4 regions of the Vreelandella venusta genome follow, and region 3 is predicted to be linked to each of the others. Evidence: predicted binding sites of a transcription regulator. Region 3 holds the regulator's gene; each other region holds the start of a gene.
What was found. The regulator sigma-54, encoded in region 3, starts transcription at its own class of promoters, with help from an activator protein. The targets are predictions, from matches to a motif close to TGGCACNNNNNTTGCTNT.

Region 1 (6,046 bases), 1.6 Mb from region 3:
CATTCCCATTACCCCGCTTTTGAGCGGCTGCCTGCGAGTAGCGGGGCGGTGCTTAATAGGCCATCGACCAGTTCAGGGTATAGGTACGCCCACGCCCCTGGTAGTCGTAGAGGTATTCTGGGCCGTAGTAGGGCGAATAGAACATAGCGGCCCGCTGGCCCCAGACGGTGGAGTACTGATCATCAAGTAGGTTCTGGATGCCCAGACTCACGGTGCCAAAATCGGTCTCCTGACTGAGCGATAGGTCGAGGGTGGTGTTGCCGTCAATCTCACGATCCGCGTCGTCTTTCAGGTCGAAAGTATGGCTGGCTTGCAAACGCGCCGAACGCACGTAGTCGGTCCAGCCGATAAAGGCCGTTGAAGAGGAGAGCGAAGCATAGCGGGCGTCACGCTTCTCCCACTCCCCTTGGTCGTTCTCCTGCTCGGAGCGCACCAAGTGTAGGGTGCCGCCGACCTCCAGGCCGTTGTCGAAGTAGCGAGTTACCGCGCTCTCGAGGCCAAAGTCGCGCTTCTTTTCGTCCACTACGCTGACGCTCAGATCCTGGGCGTTCTCTACCGCTTTGTCCGACCAAGCGTAGTAGAGTGCCGTTTGAGCCATCCAGTTACCCCCCTGGTAGCGCCAGCCTAGCTCCACCTGGTCTGTCTCGATGGCAGATAGAGGGTTGTTATCGACACTCACCTCGGGGCTCTTGCCGTAGTATTTGGCCGGGTCTGGCAGCTCGAAGCCTTGGCTAAACTGCAGCCAGTTCTGGTGACCGTTGCCGTAATCGTAGAGGGCGCTGGCATTCAATAGCGTGGCTTCGTAATCGTTCTGACCGCCGGGAATACCCTTGAAATCACCCACTTCGACATCCATATGCTGCTGCCGCAACCCTGCGGAGAGCTTAAGCGCCTCGGTAGCTTGCCAGTCACCTTGAACGAAGCCGGAAAGCCCGTCCACTTGATAGCCTGGATAGCGGGGCTCAACGCCCGAAGCCTGCTGCACCAGCCCTCCGGTAGTATCTGATACATCGGTATCGAACAGCATCTGGCTGGCATCGAATTTTTCGCGATCCAGGTCGAGCCCATAGGTCAATGAGATGTCATCACCCAGGCGCGACTCAAACAGCGCTTTAATACCGCTTAAATCAGTATTTTGTTGCGATGCACGAAACTGCAGGCCATCCGAGATAGGGTAAGGAAAGGCCTGGAAGCTGGATTCCTCTTCTCGGTGGAAGGCCTGTAGATAGAAGTTTTGCCCCCACAGATTAGCGTGGTGATAGTTGACGTTGACCAGCTTGCGGTCGGTTTCCGGATCGCGCTGTGAACGGTAGCCGTCGCGAATCTCGGCATCGTTCAAGTTGGGCGTGGCTGCGTCGAGGTTGGGAAAGTAAACCCCCCGGTTACCTTCGTAGCCGGAACGATACAGCTGGGCGCCCAGTTCCAGGCTCTGTTCGTCAGTCAAACGGAACGAGAGGTTGCCCAATACATCAATGCTGCGATTGTCCTGAAGGTCGGTCTGGGCAATATCGGGAAAGATCTCTTGGCCGCCGCCGTCGTAGTGACGGCCGTTGTCCACAATGGAGGTGCCCAGGTAGCCTTGAACCCGCTCGTTGCCGCCGCTGATTGATTGCGACAGACGTCGATCCATATCATCGCTGTTGTTGAAGCCTGTAGTAATGCCAGCTTCGGTGCGCCAGTTCAGGCCTTCTTCGCCTTTGCGCGTAATGATATTGATCAAGCCTCCCGTAGCACCGCCGCCATACAGGCTGCTGGCGCCGGAAAGTACTTCTACACGCTCAATATTGAAGGGATCGATGGCATCGAACTGACGGGAAAGCCCACGCGAACTGTTCAGAGATACGCCATCGATAAGCACCTGTACGCCCCGGCCACGCATGTTTTGCCCATAATTGGTGCGCCCTTGCGGTGCCAGATCCAGCCCTGGCACAAGCTGACCCAATGCCGTCTTTAGGTCTGCACCATTGCGGGTCTGCTGTTGCAGCATCTCTTTGTCAATCACCCATACCGCGCCAGGTATCTGACTGATCTGGGTCGGAGTGCGGGAGCCGACCACCACCAGGGTATCTTCAGCGTTTGCGTTTAGCGTGGATCCAGACGTTGTGTTTTGGGCGAAAACAGCGCCGGAAAAGCCTAGTAATAGACCCGTGCCAATGAGTGTAGCCGTTGAAGAAGACCAGTCAGACATGGTGAACAATCCGCGAGCAGTTAGGGAATAAGAGGCGGAGAGTATCACCACAACAGTCAAAGTCAATGATATTGATTCGTGTTTATTGATTCATGTTTGTTGATTGGGCAGGACGCTCATTACGTCATCAACATCAACCTATTAAGCCACCACTTAGTCGGCAATAGGCGTCGTCAACCTATTGCCGTCCGTTGTGGATTTAGGCGGGCTTGCTATCCTCTGAACCATCACTGCTCGGTTCAGGCGTGGGGGCGGGTGGTGCTTCTGCTTCGATGGGGGATGGGTGCGTTGAGGTAGAGGCTTCAACGGCGGCTTCAAGGCTGGCCACTTGGCGCTCTAAGGCTTCAACGCGTGAGCGGGTGCGCTGCAATACATCCATCAAAATATCAAAGTCTTCCCGTGACACCAGCTCCAGCCTGTCAAAGGCACCGCGTACTACTTGCTGTACGCCTTTTTGAATATCTTCAGGGGCTTGGGACGCGTTCTGTAAACGATCCCCAATTTGCTGGGCTAAACGGCTAATGCGATCTTGAGGCGCCATCGCTCTCTCCTTAAATGACCACGCATAAATGTTCACTGCTTATTAATAAGGATACGCAACCCGCTGCCGATACGCATGCATCGTTTGCAAATTAGCCTCTGGTCTCTCTTTCTCGGCGGCGTGCATCGAAATAGAGCGCCGCGTTTTTATTAATGTTCTTTTATGGTGCAAGCGGGTGGTGGCGGCGACTGCTAAGTCTTCCTTGCCACCGAATAGCCTTCGTTTTTATAAAACAACCTGCTGACTTATAAGAAAAAAAAATTGGGTGGCACGGTATGCGCATTAACGAGATAAGCAGTTAAGTCGGGCGGCATTGCCGCTACCTAATCCAGCAGGGGAGATCCGGGATGAAACTCATCACCGCTATCATCAAGCCATTCAAACTAGACGACGTTCGTGAAGCGCTCGCTGACAACGGCGTTCAGGGCATCACGGTGACTGAAGTTAAAGGCTTCGGTCGTCAAAAGGGGCATACCGAGCTGTATCGTGGTGCGGAGTACGTTGTCGACTTTCTACCCAAAGTAAAAGTTGAAGTGGCCGTAGACGACACCCGGCTAGAGAGCGTATTGGACGCGATCTGTAGTGCGGCTAACAGCGGCAAGATCGGTGACGGCAAGGTGTTTGTGACACCGCTTGAGGACGTTATTCGGATTCGGACAGGCGAACGCGGTGCAGACGCCGTTTGAAGCTGTTTTTTCGGATCATTTCTATAGTTCAACGGGGAACTTAAAATGAATGAGTTGACTGATCTGAGCTACGCGCTCGACACGTTTTACTTCCTAATTTGCGGCGTGCTCGTCATGTGGATGGCTGCTGGCTTCTCAATGCTTGAGGCTGGTCTGGTGCGTTCGAAAAATACCGCCGAGATTCTGACCAAAAATATCGCGCTATTTGCGATTGCTTGCACCATGTACTTGCTGGTGGGTTACTACATTATGTATTCCAGCAGCGCGGGGGGCTTCCTACCCAATCTTGGTTTCTTAATTGGCGCTGAAAACAGCATGGATGCAGTAACCGCAGGCGGTGAGGATGCACCTTACTACTCTATGCGCTCTGACTTTTTCTTCCAGGTCGTGTTTGTGGCCACTGCCATGTCGATTGTGTCTGGTGCGGTTGCCGAGCGCATGAAACTGTGGGCATTCCTGGCCTTCGCGGTGGTGATGACAGCCTTTATTTATCCGGTGTCTGGCTACTGGACATGGGGCGGCGGCTGGTTGTCTGAAGTCGGCTATTCCGATTACGCGGGTTCCGGCATTGTTCACTTAGCCGGTGCCGCGGCTGCCTTAGCGGGTGTCTTGGTGCTTGGCCCACGTAAAGGTAAGTACGGTAAAGATGGCTCTATCCACGCGATTCCAGGCGCCAACATGCCGCTGGCCACACTGGGTACCTTTATCCTTTGGATGGGTTGGTTCGGTTTCAACGGTGGCTCTGAACTGAAAATGTCTGACATCAGCTCTGCCAACAACGTTGCTCAGGTGTTTGTTAACACCAATGCGGCCGCTGCCGGTGGCGTGCTTGCCGCACTGATTCTTGCCAAGCTGTGGTTCCGTAAAGCGGACCTTACCATGGCGCTTAACGGTGCACTGGCTGGCCTTGTCGCGATTACTGCGGATCCTCTGTCACCCTCTGCGCTAGGCGCTGCGGTGATTGGGGCGGTGGGTGGCTTGATCGTTGTCGTTGCAATCGTCACGCTGGACAAGCTGAAGCTTGATGATCCCGTCGGCGCTATCTCGGTACACGGTGTGGTGGGTATCTGGGGCGTGCTGGCGGTTCCGATGACCAATGGAGACGCTTCTTTCGGCGCACAGCTGATCGGTATCGTTGGTATCTTTGGCTGGGTATTCGTTGCCAGCCTAGTGGTGTGGTTGGTGCTGAAAGCGATCATGGGTATCCGCGTTAGCGAAGAAGAAGAGTATGAAGGTGTCGATATTGCTGAGTGCGGTCTTGAAGCCTATCCCGAATTTAGCGTTAAGAAATAAGCTTACGCTAATTAAATGAGCTGGCGTGCTCTTTTGGCCTCCCCTAGCGGGAGGCCTTTTTGCCTTCGGGCATTGTTACAATCCATTGGCGCTGATTTTTTATTCTCTGCCTGTAGCGGTGTATGCTTAATGCTAACGGGCTTGGCTATCAGCAGTGTCCCGCCAACCTTTAATAAAAGGCCACCAAGCTAGAGGATGTCGCAATGAAATTGATCTCAGCCATTATCAAGCCGTTTAAGCTTGATGACGTACGCGAATCGCTCTCTGATATCGGCGTGCAGGGCATTACGGTAACGGAAGTGAAGGGCTTTGGCCGTCAGAAAGGTCACACAGAGCTGTATCGTGGTGCCGAGTACGTGGTGGATTTTCTGCCCAAAGTGAAGCTAGAAGTTGCGGTGGATGACGATATGGCGGAGCAGGTTATTGATGCCATTACGCAGGTTGCCAATACCGGCAAAATCGGCGATGGCAAAATCTTTGTCATGCCGCTGGAGCAGGTGATTCGTATTCGTACCGGCGAAACCGGCAAAGACGCGGTTTAATCGCGACGGGTGTTCGCAGCTTAAGGTTACCAAAAGCCCCGCTAAACTATCGGTTTAGCGGGGCTTTTTACCATAGCTTAGCAAGTGATTTTCCTGCCTTCGACTTGCTACTCTTTACCGTTGACGCCTTACTTCTCAACAAAGGCGCGTTCAATCACGTAATCACCCGGCTCGCCCATCCGCGGGGAAATATTCAGGCCCAGTTCGTCTAACAGTGCGCTTGTGTCGTCGAGCATGGCGGGGCTGCCGCAAATCATCGCGCGGTCTTGGCGCGGATCAATCGGCGGAAGACCGGTGTCTTCAAACAGCTTGCCGCTGCGAATGTGATCGGTCAGTCGTCCCATGGTGTGGAATTCTTCACGGGTAACCGTGGGGTAGTACACCAGCTTTTCGGCAATCTCTTCGCCTAAATATTCGTGAGCAGGCAGCTCTTTGGTAATAAAGTCGGCATAGGCAAGTTCAGATACTTCGCGCACGCCATGCACCAGTACCACTTTTTCAAAGCGCTCGTACACTTCTGGGTCTTGGATCAGACTCATAAACGGTGCAAGGCCTGTTCCGGTGGAAAGCATGTAAAGGTTGCGGCCAGGCAGCAGGTCATCGCATACCAGCGTGCCCGTAGGCTTGCGGCTGACCATAATTTGGTCGCCAACTTGAAGATGCTGCAAGCGCGAAGTGAGTGGGCCATCGGGTACTTTGATGCTGAAAAATTCCAGGTGGTCTTCGTAGTTGGGGCTGGCAATGGAGTAAGCGCGCATCAACGGTTTGCCGTTCACTTCCAGGCCAATCATCACAA
Region 2 (6,046 bases), 1.6 Mb from region 3:
AGTAGGCCAGAAGACCGTGAAGTCCTCTTGCGTCATAGGTGTAAAGCTAAGTGTGGTCATAGTTTTGGCGTTTCATTAATAAGTTATCGAGCGACGTCAGCCACGATTTCATAGCTACGCAAGCGGTCGGCATGATCATAAAAGTCGCTATTGATCATTAACTCGTCAGCGCCAGTACGCGCTTGAAAGGCCTCTAGCTCAGCTTTGACGGTATCGGGCCCGCCAATGATGGCGGCACCTAGGAACTGGCTTACTTGGGAGCGCTCCATCGGCGACCAGTCCATCTGCTCAACCGGGGGCAGCGACTGGGTCGGCTTGCCTCGAATAAGGCTAAGAAATTTCTGCTGGGAGGTCGTTGCTAAGTAATGCGCCATGGCATCATTTTCAGCAGCGATAACGGGTAACCCTACCATGGCATGGGGTTTATCTAAGTGCTCCGACGGCCGGAAGTTATCACGATAAAGCCGCAACGCTTCGAATAAGTATCCCGGCGCAAACTGGGCCGCAAACGCAAAGGGGAGCCCGAGTTTTGCGGCTAGTTGCGCGCTATAGCCACTAGAACCGAGTAGCCAGATAGGTACGTGGGTGCCTTGTCCAGGGACGGCTTTCACACGCTGCTGAGGGTCTGCATCCGTTAAGTAGCTTTGCAGCTCATTTAGCAGCTGCGGAAAATCATCGACGCCCGCCTGTGCATTGCGGCGCATCGCCTGCATGGTGGCGCCATCTGAGCCGGGCGCACGGCCTAGTCCTAGATCAATCCGGCCTGGGTAAAGTGTTTCTAAGGTGCCGAACTGCTCGGCAATCACCAGGGGCGGATGGTTAGGTAGCATAATGCCGCCGCTGCCCACGCGTATCGTGGAGGTTTGCCCAGCAACATGGCCAATTAATACGGCCGTTGCTGCGCTAGCGATGCCGGCAATGTTGTGGTGTTCAGCCAGCCAGTAGCGCGTATAGCCGAGCTGTTCTGTCCGTTGCGCTAGGGACACGCTGTTGCGAAATGTTTCTTCAGCGCTACCACCTTGTCGAATCGGTGCTAAGTCGAGCACGGAAAGGGCGGTATTAGCGAGTTGGCTCATGGGGCACCTGCATTAAAAAGCGTATGGGCGGCTAAATTTACGGCGTGATTTATTAGCACGCTAGGTATTCCAGTGTTATGTGGGCAGGTAAGAAGAAATGCAAGGTGCCATTATTGCCCGTTCGTAGCGTCGCTTAACCAGTGGGTGGCGTTGGCCGAATTAAAATCTCGTTCACATCGACGTGTGGTGGTTGAGAAAGTGCATAAATCACGGCGTTGGCAATATCGCGATCTTCAAGCGCATGCTCTGGTGACTTATCAAAGAAAGGGGTATCCACCATGCCCGGTTCAATCAAGGTGACGCGCATGCCCGTTCCGCGTAGCTCTTCACGCAAGTTATAGCCTATACCTGTCACTGCCCATTTTGTGGCGCTGTACATCGAGCCTGGAATCGTCGTTCGTCCAGCAGCTGAGCCGGTTAATAGTACATGCCCTTTGCTTCGCTTTAGCGCGGGAAGGCATGCCTGAAGCGTTAGCCCTACACCGTAAATATTGGTCAGTATCATCTCACGCCAAGCGTTGTGATCTGCACCGCTAAAACCGCCGGGAGAACCTCCGCGCCCAGCGTTGGCAAAGACTGCATCGATGCGCCCAAATGTTTCAATCGCTTGATCGACCATTGCTTGCTGTTGCGCCATGTCGGTGACATCCAGCGCACACGCCAGCACGTTTTCTGGGCCAAGCTCCTGGGCCAGCGCAGTGAGTTTTTCGGTAGAGCGGGCGGCAAGTATCAGTTTATAACCTTCACGTGAGGCTGCTCGCGCGGTGGCGGCACCAATTCCACTTGAGGCGCCAGTGATCATTAGGACACGGTGCTGCATAGCGTGTGCTCCTAGCTCATTCAGGAAGGGGAGATATTAGAATGGCTAATTGCCCGCAGTGTTGCAAATAGCTGTTTCAGCTTGGGTGCGTGTGTTCGTCTTTGCGTTTGAGCATAGAGGAAAGATCGAGTATTGACTGCGCCATATCGGCCATGCTTTTACTGTGATCCATCGAGGTTTTACGTAAAAAACGGTAAGCCTCTTCTTCGGTCATTTCCTGGTGAGCCATGATGAGGCCTTTGGCGCGTTCGATGAGCTTACGTTCACGCAGGGCTTTGCGGGTATTTTCCAGCTCATCACTGAGCCCTTGAAGGTGGCTCGACTGGGCATGGGCAAGCTCAATTAGTGAACGTCCTAATGGAGAGGTTAAAGCACTAGCTGTCAGCTCACCTAATGGTTGTGTATCGCTTAAGGCAAGAAGCTGTTCACAGGGAGCAAGAGTAGGCTGGTTAAGAGGTGTTTTAGCTTGTTCTAACGTCGCATGCACTTGAGCGATTTTTTGATGACATAACGCCGTTAATTGGTGGTTTAGGGTGTCTTCAACGGCTTTGATGCTATCAATGCGTAATGTGGTTAGGTCGTACCATGTTTCACTAAGCGTTTTGTTTACGCGGCCTTCTTGATGAGAGTGTTGGCAGGCATGTTGGTAAGCAATATTGCGAAGCTGCTGAATCCCATCGAGTGTTCGCGGTGAAAGAGTCTGCAGCCAAATAAGCTCAGCCTCGGATGAGGCAAACTCTTCAAAGGTATCGAAGCAGCGTTGCTGATCGCGTACTAATTGGTGAATCAATTCGCGATGGGCATCGTCGAAATGCCCATGAGTAAAGCCAAAGGCACCACAGGCACGCTCTTGCCCAGCGAGTTCTTTGCCTTGCATAAGGTGGAAAATAGCCACTAGTGCGCGAGTGATATCCGGGTCTACTGAGGTATCTGCTGCTTCAAATACAATGGCGAGGAGTCCACTAATTAAGTGGTTAAAGGCTTGGGTTGCCGCATCGGGAGAGATCGCAAACGAATGTATGGCTTGTCGTAACGCGTTTAGGTCATCCAGGGCAAGCCACACCGCCGCGATCCGCCTGAGTAAGCGTGCTGCTGCCTGTGGTCGTGCTTCTTCGGCAAGTGCTTCTAGCCGCTGGCGCATAACGGTCTCGGCTTCTTGGCTATGTTGTACAAATTCCTTCCGCCGAGAGGCAAACCGTTTACCTTGCGAGACAAGGTAAATCGTCGAAGCACCTCGTTCACGCTGGAGCGCATGGATAAAACCGCTAATGTCGCCAACGATCTCTGAGGTGGTGGCTAAATGGTGCAGGCTATCGATATCGCACCGAAGGGCGGTTAAGAGTAGTTGTTGGGCTGTAGACATAGTGGTTTCCTTTTACTCCCCGCCTGAGATGAATTCCCCTCTGTTGCGATATGTGCCGCGAAAACATGTCGTAAAAAATCATCGCGGATAAAGCATCCAGAGGGGGAAGTGAGTGCTAACGCAGCGAGAGTGCGCCTGCGTTCGTATCGTTGCCAACCGCATCACGATAGGCAGTTGCTTCTTCAGCTTCTGTGGCATCGCTGAAACGTACTACCAGTACACAAGAAGCAAGCACTAATACGGTAATGCCCAGGTAAAAAAGCCCTTGCTGATAACCAAGACTTTCACTCCGGAACAGAAAGGCGGCGGATACGGCACCGACATTTCCACCCGCCCCCACGATACCGGCAACAGCACCGAGTGCTTTTTTATTGATAAAGGGCACCACGCCAAATGTTGCTCCTTCGGCCATTTGAACAAACAGGCTAAAGACCAGCATGATGCCGATTGCGAGGCTTAAGACGTGCATTTGTGAGAAGGCAATGAGCGCTATTCCTTCACATACTAAGGCGATAAACAGCCAGCGGACTCGACCTTTTAAACCGCCTTGTTTGGCGAACAGATCTGAAAAGACGCCGCCAAGGGTACGGGCAAAAATATTCATTAGGCCAAATAAACCAGCGATTAAACCAGCGGTCGCCAGGGTCAGATCAAATTTGTCGAAGAAGTAAATAGCGGCAATATTATTGATGGTTAGTTCGACGCCAAAGCAGAGCCCGTAAACAATAAACAGCGCCCATACGCGAATATCTTTTGCTGCGGTCAGAAAGCTGTGTACAGCGCTATTTTCACCTGTGGCTTCGGGTAGTTCGCCGCGGGCGCGCAGGTCGCTAAAGTTGCCATCGGGAGCATCTTGGGTAAACAGCCAATAGCCAATCCCAGTAAAAAACAGTACGACACTAGGCACCACCATTGCCAAGCGCCACCCTAGCGTTTCACTAACGCCAAGCATTAGTAGACCTGAGAAGATCAACGGCATCAGGATTTGCGTCGTACCGCCGCCCAAATTTCCCCAGCCAGCACTGGTCGCATTGGCGGTGCCAACGACATTCGGAGCAAACATCATCGTGGTGTGATATTGGGTGATCACAAAGGATGCACCGATGGCGCCGATGGCCAGCCGAGCGAGTAAGAAGGTCTCAAAGCTATTGGCAAAACCTATGCCCATAACGGGCACAGCGCCCAGCATTAACAAACCGGTATAGGTTTTACGAGGCCCAATTTTATCGCACAGTACGCCAATGAGCAGGCGGACAATAACGGTAATAGCAACCGAGGCAATAATGGTATTGCCGATTTGCGTTTGGGTGAGTGATAAGTCTTCACGGACCACCGCCATCAGTGGCGCGATGCCAAACCAACCAAAAAAACAGATATGGAACGCGAACCAGGAGAAGTGGAACGCGCGCATTTGAGGGGTAGAGAAGTTTAATAGCCGAATGCGGTTAGCTTTATTGCGAATGTCCATGGATGGCCTCACAGAGCACGATACGAGTGGGTCAAAACATGGCGCTTGGAAAGGCGCTATGTTGTTAACGAGAACATGCCTTCGCCATTGAAGGGCAGGTTCGACGCACTCGTACCCGTTGGGCCTGGTCCACGCCTACCATCATTCAGTAAGAGTTAAGCAAGTAGTTCGCCATAAGATTATTTTAATTTTAAAATCAGTTTCTTATGTTTATTTTTTTGATAGGTGGAGCGTTGCGGCAAGCGGGTAATGCACCAAGGTGGCGCATCTGCAGCAAAGGCGTGCGGCACGTCAGTGCTGATTATTCGTGCAAATAAACAGCGTCAATATCCAGTGTTGAGCGTTCACCTATCGACTCAAAGTGAGTTTCTAGCCAGCGCTCGGCGGCATCGCGCCCTTGCTCAAACAGGTAACATAGGAATGCCCACTCTGAGTTCATTTTGCTCGATACCGAGAGATCCTCTAGCGCCTGTTCGCCACTGATACGGTGGAACAGAGCTTGCTGATAGCAGTTTTCGATACCCTGTTCATCCAGTGTGCGCTTAAGCACTGCAATCATGCGTATTTCTTTAATCAGGGCTGAATTAAAGGTAATTTCGTTTAGTCGATTCATTATGGCTGAGGCAGATGTGGGTATTTCTTCTCTGCTGATGGGGTTAATCTGCACCAATAGAATGTCGCGGGCGCTGCACTCTTCCATTAAAGGGAACAGCGCTGGGTTACCCATATAACCGCCATCCCAGTACGCTTCACCCTCTATCTCAACGGCTTGAAATACAAATGGCAGGCAAGCAGAGGCCATCACCGCATCCACACTCATCTCTTCGCGGCGAAAGACGCGCTGTTTTCCAGTGCGAACGTTAGTGGCGGTCACAAATAGCTTAAGCTGCTCACAACGTCTTACACGTTCGAAATCAATATGCTCGGCAATAATGTCGCGCAGTGGATTAATATTGAGAGGGTTCAGTTGGTAGGGGGACACCAGACGGCTTAAAAGGTCCATGGCCACATAGCCCGGTGAATGATCGAGAGACCAGTTTCCGGTAAGCACATCAAGTGGTGAGCGGCGAATTGGGCTCGCCATCCCTGCTCGACTAACCGCTTTCCAAAACTGGTGTAACGCTTGGCGAGCTGTCTCTTTATTACCGCGGGTGAGGGCATCTGCCATGACCACGCCATTCATTGCGCCAGCGCTTGTGCCACTGATGCCCTCTATGTCGATACGGTCATCTTCAAGTAGGCGATCGATGACTCCCCATGTATAAGCACCGTGGGCTCCACCGCCCTGTAAAGCGAGATCTAGCTTTTTGATCTGCGAC
Region 3 (6,046 bases):
ACTAACAACTTGCCTAACGGCTCAGCTAACACGTTGGCTGACGCTGTTTTACTGATGTTAGTACTCTTCACTGATGTTAGTGCTCTTCGTCAAAACGCGCGTCGAACAGAGCTTCAATCGCCTCTAGTGCTTGTTCGGCGTCGTCGCCTTCCGCTTGGATTCTAAGTTCAGTGCCACAAGGAGCGGCCAGCATTAACAACGACATAATGTTGGCCGCATCTGCCATTTGCTGTTGCTTGTAAACGTGAATCTTGGCCGAAAACTGTTGGCCACACTTGACGAGTTTTGTCGCTGCGCGAGCATGAAGGCCGCGCTGATTAGTGAGCGTTAAGATTCTTTCTGGCACTCTGGTTCCTTTTTGCCGAGTGGGGTCGTGAAGAAAAAGGCGTTGCTTATTGCGCGTTTGTTGAAGGCGGGGATGTGGAAGGCTGCTGTTCACTGAGCGTGTACTGCAGGCCTAGCTCACGATGACGGAGTTGAACCTCTCCCGCTTGTTTCACCAGCATTTGCGCTAGTTGTTCCACCATAAAGACAGAGCGGTGCTGCCCACCGGTACAGCCAATAGCAATCGTCATATAGCTGCGTTGGCTATTTTGGTAAGCGGGTAGCCACTTTTCCAACCATGTCTGGATATCATTGCGCATTTCTTCAACGACGGGATATCCCTTCAGAAAGTGGATGATATTGGCGTCACGGCCAGTGTATTGGCGCAGTGTAGGATCCCAGTACGGGTTTGGTAAGCAGCGCACGTCAAAGACGAGATCAGCATCAAGTGGGACGCCACGCTTATAGCCAAATGACTCTAGTGTCAGCGTTAATCTATCTTCACGCTGTTGAGCAACCTGATCCGTTATCCGGCGACGCAGGTCATGAACCGACAGACGTGATGTGTCGATCATCAGGTCAGCAAGATCACGGATGTCTAGCAGGGTTTCTTCTTCTTTATTGATGGCCTCTTCGAGCGTCATGTCACTGTCACGCGTCAGGGGGTGGCGACGACGCGTAGCTGAATATCGCTCAAGCAGAATTCGGGCATCGGTGGTTAGATAGATAACCTGAAAGTGAATGCTTTTCTGACGCAAAGATTCGAGCATTTTTGGCAGCTGCTTTAGTGCAGCAGGCAAATTGCGCGCATCAATGCTTACCGCTAGTTGGGGACGTGCCCCTTGCTCACGAAGCTCATCCACCAGAGAGCTGAGTAGCATGGCCGGCAGGTTATCGATGGCACAATAGCCAAGATCTTCTAACGCTTGTAAGGCGATAGATTTACCGGACCCAGAACGGCCGCTAATGATCACCAGTTGCATAGAGTGTCTCTTGGCATGCCAATAAAAATGAAGGTAAATGTTGAACTTGTAGGCAGTGTCTAACGGTGGACCGTTTAGCTAACAGGTTGTTCACGAATTTTTGCTGTTATAAGGTCCAATAGCTCACGTTGGCTAGCCGCTCTACGAAGCTGCTGACGTGTGTCAACGCTGTTCATAATGGACGCCACTTGCCCTAGTAAGGCTAAGTGCGTGTCGTCCGCTTCTTCGGGTACTAAAAGTACGAAAACAAGGTCGACGGGGTCGCCATCAATAGCATCGAAGTCTACGGGCTCAGCTAGCTTTAAGAAACCAGCAATAGGTGAGCTACAGTGAGGGCTACGAGCGTGAGGAATAGCAACGCCGTTGCCTATTCCAGTGCTGCCCAAGCGCTCACGACCTATCAGGCGGCTGAAGACTTCTTGGCTATCTAGGCTTGGCGTATTTTGCGCAATAAAGGTGCTGAAAAATTCCAGCACCCTTTTTTTGCTACCCCCGGGGACGTCATACAGCACGCGCTCCGGGGGAAGAATGGTTTCCAACGTCATTGAGTTAACGCACGCCGGCGCCTTGGGCGCGAGCTTGTGCTTTTTCCTTGTGTTTAACGAGTTGACGGTCAATTTTGTCCGCTAGTGCATCAATTGCAGCGTACATATCATTGTCTAATGCTTCTGCGTGTAGATCGGCTCCGGCAGCATGCAGGGTGCAGGCAGCCTGTTGACGCTCCTTCTCAACAGATAAGGTTACTTGTACGGTGGTGATGTTGTCATAATGGCGCTCAACGCGTTCCAGCTTCTCATTTACATAGTCACGCAAGGCGTCAGTCAGATCTACGTGATGACCAGTGATATTTACTTGCATTGACGTGCTCCTTATCCATCGGACTGTTCTTCGATTGTAACCCTTTTTGCGCTATTGCAAAGCCCCTAGACGGACTTTGTCTCGTTAGCACTGTTTTATTAGCGTAAACGGCGGCGCTCGCTTGAAGAGGGAATACCCATTGATTCACGATATTTGGCCACCGTTCGCCTTGCTACTTGAATGCCACCCTCTTCCAATAGCGCCACGAGGCGGCTGTCTGAGAGGGGTTTTCCGGGCGGCTCATCTTGTACCAGTTTTTTGATTCGCGCTCGGATGGCAGTGCTGGAGTGATTGTCGCCGCCATCCTGGCCACTTACTTGGCTTGAGAAGAAGTATTTGAGCTCGAACACGCCACGCGGAGTATGAATATATTTCTGGGTGGTGACCCTGGAAATAGTAGATTCATGCATTTCCACGGCATCTGCGATATCGGCTAAGATCAGCGGTTTCATGGCTTCTTCACCGTGTTCCAGAAAGCCTATCTGGCGAGCGATGATTTCTCGACCCACCCGCAGCAGCGTATCATTTCGGCTTGAAAGGCTCTTGATGAGCCAGCGAGCTTCCTGAAGATGCTCTTTTAAAAATTGGTTATCTTGACTCTTGTCAGCCCGTTTGATGAGGCTTGCGTAGTCAGGTTGAATGCGCAAGCGCGGCAGCGCCTCTGGGTTTAGCTCCAGGTGCCATCCTTCGTGGTCATGGCGGACGACTAAATCTGGCGTTACGTAGCTGTCATCTGTGTCGCCAAAGGCACTCCCAGGGCGGGGATCAAGGCTGCGGATCAAACGAATGACGTCATCAAGCTGCTCATCATCCAGACTTAACCGTCGCTTTAGCAGGCGCGCATCATCTTTACCGAGCGCTTCAAGAAATTGACGCACTAGCCGCTTGGCAGGCATCAACAGCGGTGTATCTTCGGGGAGTGAGGCGAGCTGCAGCATTAAGCATTCTCGCAGGTCGCGAGCAAATACACCGGTGGGTTCAAACTGTTGAAGACGCAGCAGGGTTGTTTCAACTTCACGCTGGCTAAGGCCTTCATGCCCTTGGGCTTTAAGTCCTTCGCGAATGTCATTGAGCGGCTGTGTGAGGTAGCCGTTGGCATCCAGTGCATCGATGAGGCTTTCAGCAATGGCATGGTCGCGTGGTGAAAAATCTGTCATGGCGAGTTGCCAAAGTAAGTGGCCATGTAAACTTTGACCAGCGGCTTGACGCTCAAAGTCTGGCCCCTCGCCACTGGCACCATGGCTACCCAGGTCTTGATAAGTGTCTGACCAGTCACTGTCAGTAGAGAGCTCGTTAGGAATGCTTTCGGACCACTCAGCTTCCTGGGGCTCGCTAACGGCCTGCTCGCCGAACTCGTCTTCCTGCTCAAGCATGGGGTTGGCATCAAGCGCTTGCTGAATTTCTTGACGGAGGTCCAGCGTTGATAGCTGTAACAGGGCTATGGCCTGCTGCAGCTGAGGTGTCATGGTCAGCTGTGTACCGATACGCAATTGAAGAGAAGCTTTCATGACCATCTGAGAACCACTCGTTAATCAGAAAGCTCCACCCTAGTGCGAGTTATGGCTTGGTGCAAGTGCAATAAGTATGCCACCCATACTATTTTTTCTGCAGGTGGCTGTTTACAGGCGGAAATCAGCCCCCAAATAAACGTCTCTTACCCGTTGGTTGTTGAGAATTTCCTGAGGGGGGCCGCTGGCGATGATATGGCCGTCACCTACAATGTAGGCAATATCGCAAATATCTAGTGTTTCTCTGACGTTATGGTCGGTGATCAGTACGCCGATATGGCGTTTTTTGAGTGCTCGAATGATCGTTTTAATATCGCCTACTGAGATCGGATCAACGCCGGCAAACGGCTCATCAAGCAGAATAAAGGCAGGCTCTGTCGCGAGGGAGCGTGCAATTTCAACACGTCTACGCTCTCCGCCTGAAAGACTCATGCCGAAGTTGTCACGAATGTGAGTGATGTGAAAATCTTCCAGTAGCGACTCAAGGCGCTGCTCCCGAGCGCTGCGATCGAGTTCTTTGCGAGTCTCCAGAATTGCCATTATGTTATCGGCGACGGTCAGTTTGCGAAAAATAGAGGCTTCCTGGGGCAAGTACCCAATACCTGCCAGTGCACGTTCGTGCATGGGGGCGTGGGTCAAATCAAGCCCGTCGATGCCTACCTTTCCAGCATCAGACTTTACCAAACCGACAATCATATAGAAGGATGTCGTTTTGCCCGCGCCATTGGGGCCTAGCAGTCCTACCACGCTGCCTTGAGATATCTCTAGGTTAATATCCTTAACTACACGGCGGCGTTTATAGCTTTTGGCTAAGTGGTGGGCATAAAGTGTTTTTATCGGCGCTGTTTCTGATGCTGATTCTAAGGCTGTGTGAGGTGCAGACCCTGCATGTTTTGTCGCCACTGGTCACTCCTATTGTTCCGGCTGAAGAGTCATGCGGATACGTTGTGGTTCACTGCCGCTAACATCAGAACGCGCCTGAACTACACCTTGGTCGATAAAATACTCTAAGCGCCCACCTTCGAAGCGGTCAGCTTGCTGGGTCAGCTCCGCTTGGTCGATTAGCTCTACCCGACGCTCGGCAACATGATAAATGATGCGCTTTGCCCAGCCTTCCATTGGGCTGGCTTGGTCTTCGAGCTGGTTGCGTATATAGGCTCGTCCACCGGTTGCAACGGCGCGCGATAGCTCGCCAGCATCGTTGCGCTGAATCTCAACGCGATCTCCGCGTAGCTGCATATTGCCCTGACGAATATCGACGTTGCCCGAATAGACTGCAGTGCCTGCGCGTTGATCTAGATCTAAACGATCAGCCTCTACTTCTACAGGGGCTTGGCTTTGTGCCATGACCGGTAGCGCTGCCGCAGAAATAGGTAGTGTAATGACGAAGAGTGCCGTGCGAATAAGAGCGTTCATCGCGACTCCTACTGAGAACGAGTGGCAGGCGGGTGAACGCCGCGCACGTTATTGGTTAAGCGGATCTGGCTATCATCCAGCCATACATCCATACGTGAAGCGCTAATGCGTTGAGGCGGCTGCTGAAGTATGGTTTCGGCATCGCTCCAAGCATGGCGGGTGATGCCATTGTAATGTAATAACTCTGTATTCAACTGCCAGCCCTCATCAGGTGCAAGTAATTGGGCTGAGCCAGCTAGCGTGAGTGCTTGCGTGTCAGTATTTAGAGTGCCGCTCTGGGCCGTCGCTAGCCATTGACGCTCCTCTCTATCGAACAGTGTCGCCCTGGGAGAGGTAACCTCTGTCATCGCTGTTTGAGGGGTATGGACTAAGCGTGGCGTCGCCAGCGACTGTTGGATGGCACCGGTGTCACCAAACAGAGTGATTTCTGCATTTTCCAGTACATGGCCGGGCTCTTGAGCGCGAGCCTCAGGATCGATTAATTGGTCTTGAGGGCCGCGCGGGTCTAGCCACGCCAGCACACCACCTAGGGCAAATACCATGGTGGTTATCCAAACGCGTTTTTTAGCCCAAAAGCGCATTACGATTGGCCGTGTAGGTACGTATCTAAAACAGCATCCCAATGGCCTTGAGACATCAATAAGGTGTCGCAGATTTCACGTACGGCACCGTGGCCACCAAGCCGGTCGGTGATCCAGTCGGCATGGGTATGCATGTAATCAGGAGCATTAGGCACGGTAATGCCTACGCCAGAGCGTTTAATAGGAGCAAGGTCTGGTAGATCGTCACCACAATAAGCAACCTGCTCAAGCGTGATATCTAGGCGTTGGCAAAGCGCGCGTAACGTAGTGAGTTTATCTTCACATCCTTGATAAACATGGGTAATGCCCAGCGACGCAGCGCGTTGACTAACCATCGGAGAGTCACGCCCAGTAATTAAGGCAACATGGATTCCGA
Region 4 (6,046 bases), 420 kb from region 3:
TTACTTGTTCCGCGCCTGGACCGATGCCGATTCCATCGTTGATTACCTAGTATTTGCTCGTAAGTATATTGCGCAGTGTGAAGAGCGCCACGGTGTCCATGCCGTGGAGCAACTGTTAGATGCCTGTCATGCACTACAAAACTACGGTGTAGACCGTTACAAGCGACCCTCGCCTATTTCTGCTGAAGAAGAGGTAAGGCGTCAGGAAGAGCGTGAAGCCTACCTGCAAACCCAGGTCAATATGTTGTGGCGCACGATTCCTGATGCGCCCAATGGCACTTCTCCACTGCCGGGTAGCCTGCACAGTGATGCAGACCCACTGGGCCTGCATAGCGGTGGTGTTTATCCCTCAGAGCCACAGGAAAACTTGCTCTACTTTATTGAGAAAAATGCGCCACTTCTAGCTCCCTGGCAGCGCGAAATTGTACGCATCGTTCGTAAGCTGGCGCAGTACTTTTATCCCCAGAGGCAAACCCAGGTGATGAACGAAGGATGGGCGTGTTTCTGGCACTATACGCTGATGAATCGTTTATACGATGAAGGGAAAGTCGATGAAGGCTTGATGCTGGAGTTTTTGCAATCCCATGCCGCGGTTATCAATCAGCCAGGATTTGATAGCCCGCACTACAGCGGTCTTAATCCCTACGCTCTAGGGTTTGCGATCTTTATGGATATTAAGCGGATTTGTGATGCGCCAACGGATGAAGACCGGGAGTGGTTTCCCGATATTGCGGGTAGCCCGTGGCGCGATACCGTTGAGTTTGCAATGCGAAACTTCAAGGATGAATCGTTTATTCAGCAGTTTTTATCCCCCAAGGTAATGCGCGATCTCAAGCTGTTCTTAATTGTTGATGATGATCAGGTGGAAACACTGGAAGTCGCAGCAATTCATAATGAACGGGGGTATCGGCGAGTGCGCGAAGCGCTTTCAACTCAATATGCGTTATCGGTGCGTGAGCCCAATATCCAAGTTGTCGAAGCGGCCATACGTGGGGATCGTTCGCTGACGTTACATCATGTACAAGATAGTCGTCGGCCCCTTGGCCGCAGCGTGTATCCGGTGATTCGCCACTTGCAGCAACTATGGGGATTCCCGGTGCATTTAATCTCAATGGAAGAGGGCCGTGTGACGCGCCGTTACCAGTGGCCGATTGAGGAGGAAAACAAAGAGGTGAGTTAAGGCTAACTAACTACCCCGCAGTAAACGCGGGGTAGTGGTAAAGCTTGGCTATTTTACCAAGCCCTGCCGGCGACTAACGTTAGCCTTTGGCAGTCCAGGACTGGCACCAGCCTCCCGGCTCAACGCTATTTTGCGGGAATAGTTGGCAGCCTTCAGTTTCTGCATTAAAGAACATGCAATTTGAACACAACTCACCTTCCTCATAGGCTGGATGGTCGCTTGCGTCACTGGCTGCCGCAACGTAATTAAGCGCCTGGGCAGTAGAGTTGGAGGGATCAAGGCGCGGCAGTTCCTGGGCAAAAGCAGTCTTTGACAGGATACCTACACCCAATGGCAGGGCGGCTAGGCCCATTACGCTATTACGCATGAACTTACGACGGCTCTGATTAGCCATGGTGTCTCCTTAGCGTCACGGTTTGACGTTTTTTTGCTTATGTTGTTGGGTGGTGATCCACCTCTAATACTCCGACAAAACTAAGAAACCGGAGTTCTCTAAGCCATGCTAGCGCATGCTCAAAATTAGTGCGAATAACCTTATGAAAAGCGCGACAATTAACCACGTCACTGAGCGGTGCTTGGTCTTGGCAAGCAGCCTGTTATACTCGCCTCTGGTTGCTGATTAGATTGTTAACGCTACTTTGGGGGTGCTATGCAAAACGCTGTGATTTTAATCAATACTGAGAAAGGCCAGGTAAAAGCAGTCGCTGAGCGCCTTGCTGATGTAGACGGTATTAGCGAAGTCTATTCGACGTGTGGTCGCTATGATTTGGTCGCGATAGCCCGTACCCCTGATTTTGAAAGCCTTGCTGAACTGGTCACAGAACGACTAAATGCTGTCGAGGGTATTAGCGATACCGAAACACTCAATGCGATGCAGGTACACTCCCGTCACGACCTAGAAACGATGTTTTCCCTGGGCTGGTAACCGGCAAATTAGCTGATATAAAAAAGCAGGATGCAGAATCATTATTGTAGGGAGTAAGGCTGTTGGGAAAATCGCTTTCGCGCTGGCGTCGTCGGGGAAAACGCCTGGGTATCGCTGTGCTTTTTGTCGTAGTAGGAACGGGGCTTTGGGAGTTTCAGGAGCGTCAGCATCAGGATGATTATACCTGGATGGGCGTGCCTACCTGGGATGGGTTTCAGCTAACAACATTTCACCGTGTGCTGAGAAACGATGGCTTTTTAGCGGGATGGTCTGATGTGCGGGTAAACCCACTTTGGGTCAGCTATCAAGTCGAAGCGGTGCCCGATGATACTCGTATTGGCCCGCGGCCTAATTTTAAAGCTGACTGGCGCACGTTATGGCCAGTAGGTACTGATAGCTATTCCGGCAGTGGTTATGATCGCGGACACTTAGCACCTAACTATGCCATTGCAGCGGTGCATGGTCGTAACGCTCAGGTCGATACCTTCTTGATGAGTAATATGACGCCTCAGCGGCCTAACTTGAATCGCCAGCTTTGGCAGCGCCTTGAAGAGTCGGTGATGGACCATTTTGCACCGCGCTTTGATCGCTTGCAGGTGATTACTGGGCCTATTTTTCCTGAGCACTTCATGGACAATGCGTTTAATCGCGTTGGTTTTGTGGAAGTGCCAGAAGCGTTTTATAAGATTATCGTTGTGCCGAATGAAGAGGCGCCGTTGGCGCTTGCCTTTATTATGCCGCAGGACGTTCGTGGTAATGAGTCGTTAGCCGATTATCTGGTGACTATCGATGAGATAGAGTCGCGCACAGGGCTGAATTTCTTCCCTGATTTAGCGGCAGAGCGTGAAGCTGTTCTGGAAGGGCAATTGCGTACTCAAGGCTGGGCGCTAGAAGAAGTAGCGCGACGTCCTGGGCGTTTCCAGTAATAAAGTCAAAGCATTTAAAGTCAAAGTGCTTTCGAGGACATAGGCTTAACGCGACGACAATCTCGTTTAGTTCTTTCGTCTAGCTGTCTCGTCTATCTGTCTCGCCTAGCTCTTCCTGGCTAGGGGTGTTTGACAGCGAGATGGATGCTGATGGGCTGACAGAAAGTTTTATCTTTGCCTGATAGTGCAACTTGGACAGTAATTTAAACGGCTACTCTTCTTCTTGACTCGTGTTGAGATAGAGTAGCCGTTTTTATTGCATGGAGGCCCCAGAACTTATTTGAACACTTGTCTCAAAATAAACAACGATCATAAAAAAAGATAGCTACTTACCCAGCACTTCTTTCTAGGCATTATCAACCATTCCCCCTCGTGACTACGACAAGCGTTTTTACGTGACGTGGATAGCTACATCATAGCTACATTGGCATAACACAAGCGCTCGCTGGCAAGCCATATTCAATCTGAACTTCTTGGTGGGCTGAATTTTATGTATTTTGTCTAAGTTAGACTAATTATTCTTACAGGTTGATATGGCGGTAGTGGCATGGTTGTTGCTAATATTTGAATGCCCATTTGGGCTATACATCTTCACTCTTGATTAAGCATATATTTATGCGGTGTGTTCTGAGCAATCATGCTAATGGATCAGTACTGGAGGGGATAGGTAAGTGACTGTAAAAAAAGAAGAGTATGAATTTTCCGCGCTGGATGATGAACTGTTGGCGAGTTATTATCTAAGTTTCCACGATCTAATGACTCAGGCGGAAGAGGCTACAGCTTCAGATATTGCAGCTGATGCAGTTAACAAAGTTCTGGGAGGGGGGCTAGCAACTAACGTTACCTATACCGGCTCAAGTAATGCTGCGTTTTGGGTTGATAACTTTGAAATTCTGCCAGAAGAAGGTTTTGAGTTGCCAGCCTACCAATATGGTCAGGGTATTATGTTGTCGACAGGTGGGTTCCCAGGCTCAGAGAATACCACGACTGGGGATAGTGTAAATCACGGAGAGCCAGGAGACTCAGATCTAACCGAAACGGCACTTGAAGCATTCCCAGGAGCGGGTAGCACAAACGATGCGTCAGTGATTGAGTTTACGGTAAATGTTAATGACCCGGATGTGGATACACTTCGTGCAAGCCTTGTATTTGGCTCAGAAGAGTTCCCAGAATTTGTTGACAGTGACTATGTAGATATTGCTGCTTTATATGTCAACGGCGTTAACTACGCTGAGTTTGCTGCGACGGATAAACCGCTAAGTGTTATTTCAGATAACCTTGAGTCAGGTGTATTTGTTGATAATAGCAACCAACTTAGTTCTCCTTATGCAATTGAGTGGGACGGCTTCAGCAGAGAGATTGTCGTTCGTGCTCCCCTGCAGCAAGGCGAAAATACCATCAAGATTGGTATCGCTGATACTGGTGATCTCATTCTGGATTCAGGGCTTTTTGTATCTGATCTCTCTCTGATTAGCGGGGGAGGCTCGGGCGGTGGTGTGCTAAGTGCATTGGTTCCGGATACTGAAGGTAACGTCACTACAACCGTGGCTGCAGAAGAAGTCACGTTGAATGAGCAGGCAAACATCGTCACAGGCAGTACTGCTGAGTTGAATGGTGATGTCATTGTTGGCTTTGAGACGAATGACAAAGTAGTTGTTAAAGATAGCTTTTTTGATGTGTCAGATGTGACATTTAGCCTTGGGTCAGTGATTTTAGATATTGATTCTAATCAGGACGGGGAAAATGATACGACGCTGACGTTTGCTGACTTGGATGATCCAGATAGCTTTGTATTTACACAAGCTGAAGATGGAACCACGATCACCCTTGATGAGACTTCTCCGGAGCCAGAACCAGAACCAGAGCCAGAACCAGAGCCAGAACCAGAGCCAGAGCCAGAACCAGAGCCAGAACCAGAGCCAGAACCAGAGCCAGAGCCAGAACCAGAGCCAGAGCCAGAACCAGAGCCAGAGCCAGAACCAGGGCCAGAGCCAGAACCAGAGCCAGAGCCAGAGCCAGTGGCTAATAATGATGATCTAGCGGGTCATTTTGGCTGGTTGGCCAGTGGCAACCTGTTTGCTGATAATGGTAATGGTGCTGATCAGGCAGCTGGGGACGATGCAATTGTCATCACTGCCATTGATGGCCAGGATGTTGTTTTCAATACGGCAATGACGCTGGACTCCGGTGCGAGTGTGATTGTGCAGGAAAATGGCGACTTCACTTATGACCAAGGTTCTGCGTTTACTGCTTTGGCAGAAGGTGAAACAGCTATCGATACTTTCGAGTATTCAATTGCCGGTAGCCAAGGCGCAGCAGCATCAGCAGTTGTTTCTGTGGAGCTGGGTGAAGCAATCGATAGCGTCGAGATTTCGGCTATTGAGGCGCTTTACCAGATGGCGTTTGACCGCGAGGCGGATGCCGAAGGGTTGGAGTACTGGTCCGGTATTCGTGACGAAGGTAGCAGTCTGTTTGAGGTGGCTGACTACTTCTTAGCATCGGAAGAGTTTGTCAGCGAGCATGGTGATAACCTAGACGCTGATGACTTCCTAATGGTGCTTTATAACAATACCTTTGACCGTGCGCCCGATGCAGAAGGGCTTGAGTACTGGTCTGAGGTGCTGGTCACTGAGCAGGCTGGCCAGGGCGATGTAATGGCTTACTTCGCCTCATCCGACGAAATGCACAGTAAGTATCTGGCGGAAGGCTTTATCTTCGCCTGATAGTGCAACTTCGTTCGTAATCTAAGCGGCTATTCTTCCTAAAATGACGACGGTCGAGAAGAGTAGTCGCTTTATTTATCTTCAGCCCAACAAGCACCAACGCTCTAGGGGAATCGAGGCATGACAGGTAGATATGAGCATGATATGTAGATATGAGATTTAAACGTCAGAGGGGAGGTAAGTGTAAATGAGGAGGGAGAGGGGGAGTCAATAACATTACAGTGTTGGTGCCCAGGAGAGGACTTGAACCTCCACGACCATACGGTCACTAGCACCTGAAGCTAGCGCGTCT

Region 1: a site for sigma-54 is predicted at 2,996-3,013, ahead of IR195_RS19425 (P-II family nitrogen regulator). Genes of this name have one in related genera too.
Region 2: a site for sigma-54 is predicted at 4,884-4,901, ahead of IR195_RS04645 (NarK family nitrate/nitrite MFS transporter). Genes of this name have one in related genera too.
Region 4: a site for sigma-54 is predicted at 3,575-3,592, ahead of IR195_RS14335 (choice-of-anchor L domain-containing protein). Genes of this name have one in related genera too.

What each region holds. Positions count from the first base shown of each region.
Region 1 is NZ_CP065135.1:4,222,429-4,228,474, reverse strand. It holds gene IR195_RS19435 (TonB-dependent receptor) at 53-2,188, opposite strand; gene IR195_RS19430 (accessory factor UbiK family protein) at 2,388-2,729, opposite strand; gene IR195_RS19425 (P-II family nitrogen regulator) at 3,077-3,415, shown strand; gene IR195_RS19420 (ammonium transporter) at 3,461-4,708, shown strand; gene glnK (P-II family nitrogen regulator) at 4,912-5,250, shown strand; gene IR195_RS19410 (ferredoxin--NADP reductase) at 5,379-6,046, opposite strand, start outside.
Region 2 is NZ_CP065135.1:974,187-980,232, forward strand. It holds gene IR195_RS04625 (GNAT family N-acetyltransferase) at 1-60, opposite strand, end outside; gene IR195_RS04630 (LLM class flavin-dependent oxidoreductase) at 84-1,076, opposite strand; gene IR195_RS04635 (SDR family oxidoreductase) at 1,210-1,896, opposite strand; gene IR195_RS04640 (nitrate regulatory protein) at 1,973-3,259, opposite strand; gene IR195_RS04645 (NarK family nitrate/nitrite MFS transporter) at 3,375-4,727, opposite strand; gene IR195_RS04650 (patatin-like phospholipase family protein) at 5,029-6,046, opposite strand, start outside.
Region 3 is NZ_CP065135.1:2,622,385-2,628,430, reverse strand. It holds gene pmbA (metalloprotease PmbA) at 1-5, shown strand, start outside; gene IR195_RS12715 (HPr family phosphocarrier protein) at 77-346, opposite strand; gene rapZ (RNase adapter RapZ) at 393-1,307, opposite strand; gene ptsN (PTS IIA-like nitrogen regulatory protein PtsN) at 1,382-1,852, opposite strand; gene hpf (ribosome hibernation-promoting factor, HPF/YfiA family) at 1,857-2,165, opposite strand; gene IR195_RS12695 (RNA polymerase factor sigma-54) at 2,264-3,679, opposite strand; gene lptB (LPS export ABC transporter ATP-binding protein) at 3,785-4,510, opposite strand; gene lptA (lipopolysaccharide transport periplasmic protein LptA) at 4,586-5,089, opposite strand; gene lptC (LPS export ABC transporter periplasmic protein LptC) at 5,098-5,670, opposite strand; gene IR195_RS12675 (KdsC family phosphatase) at 5,670-6,046, opposite strand, start outside.
Region 4 is NZ_CP065135.1:3,042,859-3,048,904, reverse strand. It holds gene IR195_RS14355 (SpoVR family protein) at 1-1,180, shown strand, start outside; gene IR195_RS14350 (high-potential iron-sulfur protein) at 1,260-1,574, opposite strand; gene IR195_RS14345 (Lrp/AsnC family transcriptional regulator) at 1,830-2,105, shown strand; gene IR195_RS14340 (DNA/RNA non-specific endonuclease) at 2,168-3,031, shown strand; gene IR195_RS14335 (choice-of-anchor L domain-containing protein) at 3,703-5,754, shown strand; tRNA gene IR195_RS14330 (tRNA-Leu) at 5,980-6,046, opposite strand, start outside.